2 regions of the Yinghuangia sp. YIM S10712 genome follow, and region 2 is predicted to be linked to the other one. Evidence: riboswitches for the same ligand, from Rfam matches in the RefSeq annotation. Region 2 holds a riboswitch; the other holds the start of a gene.

Region 1 (3,201 bases), on a different contig from region 2:
GTCTTGTGGTGGCCGAGCAGACGGCCGAGCAGAACGAGGTTCTCCGTACCGGTGAGGTCCTCGTCGACCGACGCGTACTGCCCGGTCAGGCTGACCCGGGAACGCACCGCGTCGGGCTCGCGCAGGACGGAGTGGCCGAAGACGTACGCCTCGCCGCCGTCCGGCCGCAGCAGGGTCGCGAGCATCTTCACGGCCGTGGTCTTCCCGGCGCCGTTCGGGCCCAGCACGCCGTAGACGCTGCCGGCGGGCACCTTGAGGTCGATGCCGTCGACGGCTCGGTTGGTGCCGAAGACTTTCACCAGCCCCTGCGTCTCGATCGCCAGGCCGGATGTGTGCGTGGTCATCGTGTGTCCTTTTCGGGGGTCTCGACCGCGTCCTCGCCAGGTATGACTGTCGTCGTGGTCGGTTCTCATCGGTGGTCCGGAATCTCGGTGTCTTTGCCTTGGAGAAGGGGGTCACGCGGCGTAGGGGCGCGCCGCCCGGGCGTCCCGCAGGGCGTGCGCCCACCAGGACAGTTGTTCGAGGAGCGTGTCGACGGCCGGCTCCAATTCGCCGCCCGCTCCCGGCCCGTCGCCGAGCCCGCCGATCTGCCCGTCCAGGCCGGCGGCGAGATCGACGCCGACGGTGTCGCGCATCGTCACGGTGTGCAGTTCGCCGAAGACCTGCCGCAGGTGCTCGACCGCGAGAAGTCCGCGGGTCTTGTAACCGTATGAGACGAAACCGACAGGCTTGGCCCGCCACTCGTCGTACGCGTAGTCGATCGCTTGTTTGAGTGACGCCGGGAAGCTGCGGTTGTACTCCGGGGTGACCACGAGGAACGCCTCGGCCTCCGCGATCCGCCCGGCGAAGTCGGCCATCGCAGGCGTCGCACGCTCGGGGAAGCGGGACGGGAAGTCGAAATCCGCCAGATCGACGGTGACCGGCGCCCAACCCCGCCTCCGGCCCGCGGCGTCCGCGACCCACCGGCCGAGCCTGGCACCGACACGCCCTTCCCTGGTGCTCCCCACGATCACCGCGATCCGCAGCGGCTGCTCTCGGTCCATGCGCGTCGCCTCCCGCCGTTGCCCGCCTCGTACCTCTCACCGGTCAGGCGCGAGACGCACGGGCGCGGCCGCCAGACGCAATCTCGCGGCAGGCCGCGTGCCGCCGCCTCGCGTCTCGCTCCCGGGGGTGGTTCGTACGTCCGGGCGGATCTTGACCCGTCGCCCCGAAAGCCGCACTGGTAGCGTTGGGGCCGCACCGACAGCCACGCGGGAGAGTCCCGGCCGACGAGCCGGGCGCCGAAGGAGCAACCCCTCCCCGGAATCTCTCAGGCACCCGTACCGCGCGGCCATGGGCACTCTGGAAAGCAGTCCCGCGCGACGGCGCGGGGCTCACCGACGGTGAAAGCCTCGGCCCGCGGCTATTTGCGGCGGCGAGCGGGTGAAGCTCTCAGGTACCGATGACAGAGGGGGAGGCCGCAAGGGCCTGTCCGGTGGATCTCTCCGGGCCCGCGCGGCGTGGCGCGCGCGCTTGCGGCGTTGCGGGCGAAAGAGGGCCGTCAGGCCCGGCGAGCGAGTACGACCGAGTACCCGCCTCGGGCCCGCGCCCCGCGATCGCACGCGCCACGCCACGCGGGCCGGTCCGGAGACATCCGTCCAGACAGGCGCCGGGCCACGCGCACCCGCGTGTCCTTCTCCGCGAACCTGGAGGCCTCCACAGTGAGCTCGTCCCCGCCCACTCAGCCCCCGTCCGCCGCGCCCGCGCGCTCCGGTGCCGGCAGCCTCGCCGCTCTGGAGGCCGCGTCGCCGTTCAGCGGCCGGCACATCGGTCCCGACGCCGACCAGCAGGCGAAGATGCTCGCGCACATCGGCTTCGGATCGCTCGACGAGCTGACGGACGCCGCGGTGCCCGGGGCCATCCGCACGCTCGACCGACTCGACCTGCCCGAGGCTGTCGGCGAGGCGGCGGTGCACGGGCTGCTCCGCGGGCTCGCCGCACGCAACACGGTCCTGCGGTCCATGATCGGCCTCGGCTACCACGGCACGCACACGCCGCCCGTCATCCTGCGCAACGTTCTGGAGAACCCGGCCTGGTACACCGCGTACACGCCGTACCAGCCGGAGATCTCCCAGGGACGGCTGGAGGCGCTGCTCAACTTCCAGACGATGGTGTGCGACCTGACCGGACTCCAGGTCGCGGGCGCCTCGCTGCTCGACGAGGGCACCGCGGCCGCCGAGGCGATGACCCTCGCCCGCCGCGCGGGCCGCGCGAAGTCCGACGTCTTCGTCGTCGACGCCAACTGCCTGCCGCAGACCATCGCCGTCGTGCGCACCCGCGCCGAGGCGCTGGGCATCGAGGTGGTCCTCGCCGACATCGCCGACGGCCTGCCCGACGGTGAGTTCTTCGGCGTGCTGGCGCAGTACCCCGGTGCCGACGGGCACGTGCGCGACCTCGGCCCGCTCATCGCCGACGCCCACGCGCGCGGGGCCCTCGTCGCGGTCGCCGCCGACCTCCTCGCCCTCACGCTGCTCCGGTCGCCCGGCGCGATGGACGCCGACATCGCGGTGGGGACGACGCAGCGCTTCGGCGTCCCGATGGGATTCGGCGGCCCGCACGCCGGCTACCTGGCCGTGCGCGAGAAGTTCGCCCGCTCGCTGCCCGGACGCCTGGTCGGGGTCTCCGTCGACGCGGCCGGCGACCAGGCGTACCGCCTCGCGCTCCAGACACGCGAGCAGCACATCCGCCGGGAGAAGGCCACCAGCAACATCTGCACCGCGCAGGTCCTGCTCGCGGTGATGGCCGGGATGTACGCCGTCTACCACGGCCCCGAGGGCCTCACCGCGATCGCCCGGCGCACCCACCGCCTCGCCGTCGTCCTCGCCGCCGGGCTGCGCCACGACGGAGTCGAGGTCGTCCACGGGCGGTTCTTCGACACGGTGCTCGCCCGCGTTCCCGGCCGCGCCGACGAGGTCGTGGCCGCCGCGCGCGCCGAGGGCGTCAACCTGTACCGCGTCGACGCCGACCACGTCTCGGTGAGCTGCGACGAGACCACCACGCGCGACGATCTCGCGGCCGTGTGGCGGGCGTTCTCGCCGAACGGTGCCTTCTCGTGCACCGCTGACGTCGACTGCGGCCACGACCACGTCGCGGCGCTCGACGCCGAGACCCCCGACGCGCTGCCGGCCGACCTCGCCCGCACCGAGGACTTCCTGACCCACC
Region 2 (3,201 bases):
CCGGAACTGCTCCTCGGAGCTGAAGACCGGCACGTAGTGCCCGCCGGCTATCTCCGTCGTGGGCAAGGTGAGTTCGGTGTCCTGCGGGCCTCCCCCGGCCGGCAGCGGCACCCACACCTCGCCCTCCGCGAGCGCGTCGAACAGCTCGGCGGTGCGCGACGTGTCGTGCAGCGCGGCGACGAGGCAGCGCTCAACGTGGTTCGCCGGGAAGGCCACGGCCACCTCCTGATTCGCCGTTGACGCGGGGCGCACCAGCCTAGTGCGGTGCCGGAAGCGGCGGGGACCCGTCTCGGATCCCCGCCGCATCGTGAACGAACTCCCCCTGCTACGAAAGCAGTTCGGCCTCCAGCGTGATCGGCGCGCCGGCCAGCGCCTTGCTCACCGGGCAGTTCGCCTTCGCGTTCTCCGCGGCGACCTGGAAGTCCTCGGCGGAGAGGCCCGGAACACGCGCCCGCACCGACAGGGCGATGCCGGTGATGCCCTCGCCGGGCTGGAAGGTGACGTTCGCCTTCGTCTCGACGGACTCCGGAGGCGTGCCGGCGCCCGCGAGCGCGTGCGAGAGCGCCATCGAGTAGCACGACGAGTGCGCGGCGGCGATCAGCTCCTCGGGGCTGGTCTTGCCGTTCGCGGCTTCGGCCCGCGACGGCCAGGAGACGTCGTACGTCCCCACCCCGGACGAGTCGAGCGACACGGTCCCGGAGCCGCCCATCAGCGGGCCCTTCCAGTTGGTGGTGGCGGTGCGCGTGGTCGCCATGAGTGGGACTCCTTGTTCGCTGGGTGTCTTGTCGCGGCCCACGCTAATCCGGTGCCCGGAGCCGGTGCACGTCGTGGGCGACCGATAGCATGCGCGCACAACTTCACACCGGCTCTCGACCCCACGCGGGAGAGTCCTCGGCAGCGGCGCGCGTGCGTCTGCGGCCGGGGCGCCGAAGGAGCAATTCCTCCCCGGAAACTCTCAGGCCCATGTACCGCGCGGGTGAGGCGACTCTGGAAAGCAGTCCCGTGCCGTTTTGGCGGGGCTCACCCATGGTGCAAGCCGCCGTCGGCGCCCGATCCCCGGGCGGCGATCGCGCGTGAAGCTCTCAGGTCCACGACAGAGGGGGAGGCGACCCGCCCGTCGGCGCGTCCGGCATGCCCCGCATGCCCGCGCCCTACAAGGGAGCCCTCTGTGGACCGCCCGATCCTTTCGTTCCGTCCCGTGTCACAGCCGGTTTCCGGCATGCCCGCACCAGCCCCGAACATAGGGTGCGATCACGGACGAATCCCACCAGATGCCACCGGAATCACCACCCCGCGAGGAGCCCAGCGATGACGTCCACCGCACCGGCCGGCCCGACGCCACAGCGCCGCACCCCCCTCGACGCGGTCCACGACGCCCTCGGCGCCACGATGACCGACTTCGCGGGCTGGCGGATGCCCCTGCGTTACGGCAGCGAGAGCGCCGAACACCGCGCGGTACGCGAGGCCGCGGGGCTGTTCGACCTGACCCACATGGGCGAGATCGCCGTGCGCGGCCCCGAGGCCGCCCGCGCGCTCGACCACGCGCTGGTCGGCTTCGTCTCCAAAATCGGCGTCGGCCGCGCCCGCTACACGATGATCTGTGACGACAACGGCGGCATCCTCGACGACCTGATCGTCTACCGCCTCGCCGAGGACGATTTCCTTGTCGTCGCGAACGCCTCCAACGCGGCCGTCGTCGCCGCGGAACTCCTCGACCGTGCGGGGGACTTCGATGCGGAGGTCACCGACCTCTCGGAGGCCTACGCGCTGCTGGCCGTGCAGGGGCCGCGCGCGGTCGAGATCCTTGCGCCGCTCACCGGCCTCGACCTGGACGCCGTCAAGTACTACGCCGCCGACCGCGCCACCGTCGCGGGCGTCGACGTGCTGCTGGCCCGGACCGGCTACACCGGCGAGGACGGCTTCGAGCTCTTCTGCGCGCCCGGCGACGCCGAGCGGCTGTGGAACGCGCTCACCGAGGCCGGTGCGGGCCACGGCCTGGTCCCGGCCGGGCTGTCGTGCCGCGACACGCTGCGCCTGGAGGCGGGAATGCCGTTGTACGGGCACGAGCTGACGACCGAGGTCACGCCGTACGAGGCGAACCTGGGCCGGGTCGTGCGCCTCGACAAGCCCGAGGACTTCGTCGGGCGCGACGCCCTCGCCGCACGCGAGAAGGAGGGCCCCCGCGCGACTCTGGTCGGCCTGCGCTCGCCGGGACGACGCGTGCCGCGCGCCGGCTACGCGGTCCTCGACCCGGCGTCCGGCGACACCATCGGCACGATCACCTCGGGCGCGCCGTCGCCGACGCTCGGGGCGCCGATCGCCATGGCGTACGTCCCCTCGGGCAGCGCCGCGCCCGGCACGCGCCTCGCGGTCGACATCCGCGGCAGCGCGGAGCCGGTGGACGTCGTCGAGCTGCCGTTCTACCGGCGCGCGTGACCGGCGAACACCTGCCAACAAAAGCCCCAACACGTCACCAAGACCCCTGAGGATCAGGGACCCCGCACAACAGAGGAGAATGGACTCGTGAGCGCACCCCGGAACCTGCTCTTCAGCAAGGACCACGAGTGGCTGACGACGGACACCAGCCCGGCCGTCGTCGGCATCTCGAAGCATGCCGCCGACGCCCTGGGTGACGTGGTCTTCGTCCAGCTTCCCCAGGTCGGCGCGCGCGTCACCGCGGGCGAGCCGTGTGGCGAGCTGGAGTCGACCAAGTCGGTCAGCGACCTGTTTGCCCCCGCGAACGGCGAGGTCGTCGAGGTCAACGCCGCGGTCGTGGACGACCCGAGCCTGGTCAACTCCGACCCGTACGGCGACGGCTGGCTGATCAAGGTGCAACTCGACACCCCCGCCGCCGAGACCGGCGGCCTGATGTCCGAAGCCGAGTACAACGCCTTCACCGGCGCCTGAGCCCCCGATCGAGGAGCTGACCAACCGTGACGATCCTGGACCGTCCGCTGGCCGAGGTGGACCCTGAGGTCGCCGCCGCCGTCGCCGACGAGCTGCACCGCCAGCAGTCGACCCTGGAGATGATCGCCTCCGAGAACTTCGCGCCCGTCGCGGTTCTCGAAGCCCAGGGGTCGGTGCTGACCAACAAGTACGCCGAGGGTTACCCCGGCCGCCGCTACTACGGCGGCTGCGAGTACGTCGACGTGGTCGAGAACCTCGCCATCGAACGCCTCAAGGCCCTCTTCGGCGCGGAGG

Evidence for each region. Region 2 has a riboswitch for glycine ahead of gcvT (glycine cleavage system aminomethyltransferase GcvT). Riboswitches for the same ligand answer to the same signal wherever they lie in the genome.
Region 1: another riboswitch for glycine. It lies ahead of gcvP (aminomethyl-transferring glycine dehydrogenase); the one in region 2 lies ahead of gcvT (glycine cleavage system aminomethyltransferase GcvT).

Annotation. Positions count from the first base shown of each region.
Region 1 covers NZ_JBPKBI010000004.1:76,755-79,955, reverse strand. The annotation lists gene ACRX5W_RS12405 (ATP-binding cassette domain-containing protein) at 1-344, opposite strand, end outside; gene ACRX5W_RS12400 (NADPH-dependent FMN reductase) at 456-1,043, opposite strand; glycine riboswitch at 1,242-1,335, shown strand; glycine riboswitch at 1,338-1,452, shown strand; gene gcvP (aminomethyl-transferring glycine dehydrogenase) at 1,773-3,201, shown strand, end outside.
Region 2 covers NZ_JBPKBI010000005.1:202,773-205,973, forward strand. The annotation lists gene ACRX5W_RS14415 (enhanced serine sensitivity protein SseB C-terminal domain-containing protein) at 1-216, opposite strand, end outside; gene ACRX5W_RS14420 (OsmC family protein) at 326-754, opposite strand; glycine riboswitch at 871-981, shown strand; gene gcvT (glycine cleavage system aminomethyltransferase GcvT) at 1,309-2,436, shown strand; gene gcvH (glycine cleavage system protein GcvH) at 2,524-2,907, shown strand; gene glyA (serine hydroxymethyltransferase) at 2,934-3,201, shown strand, end outside.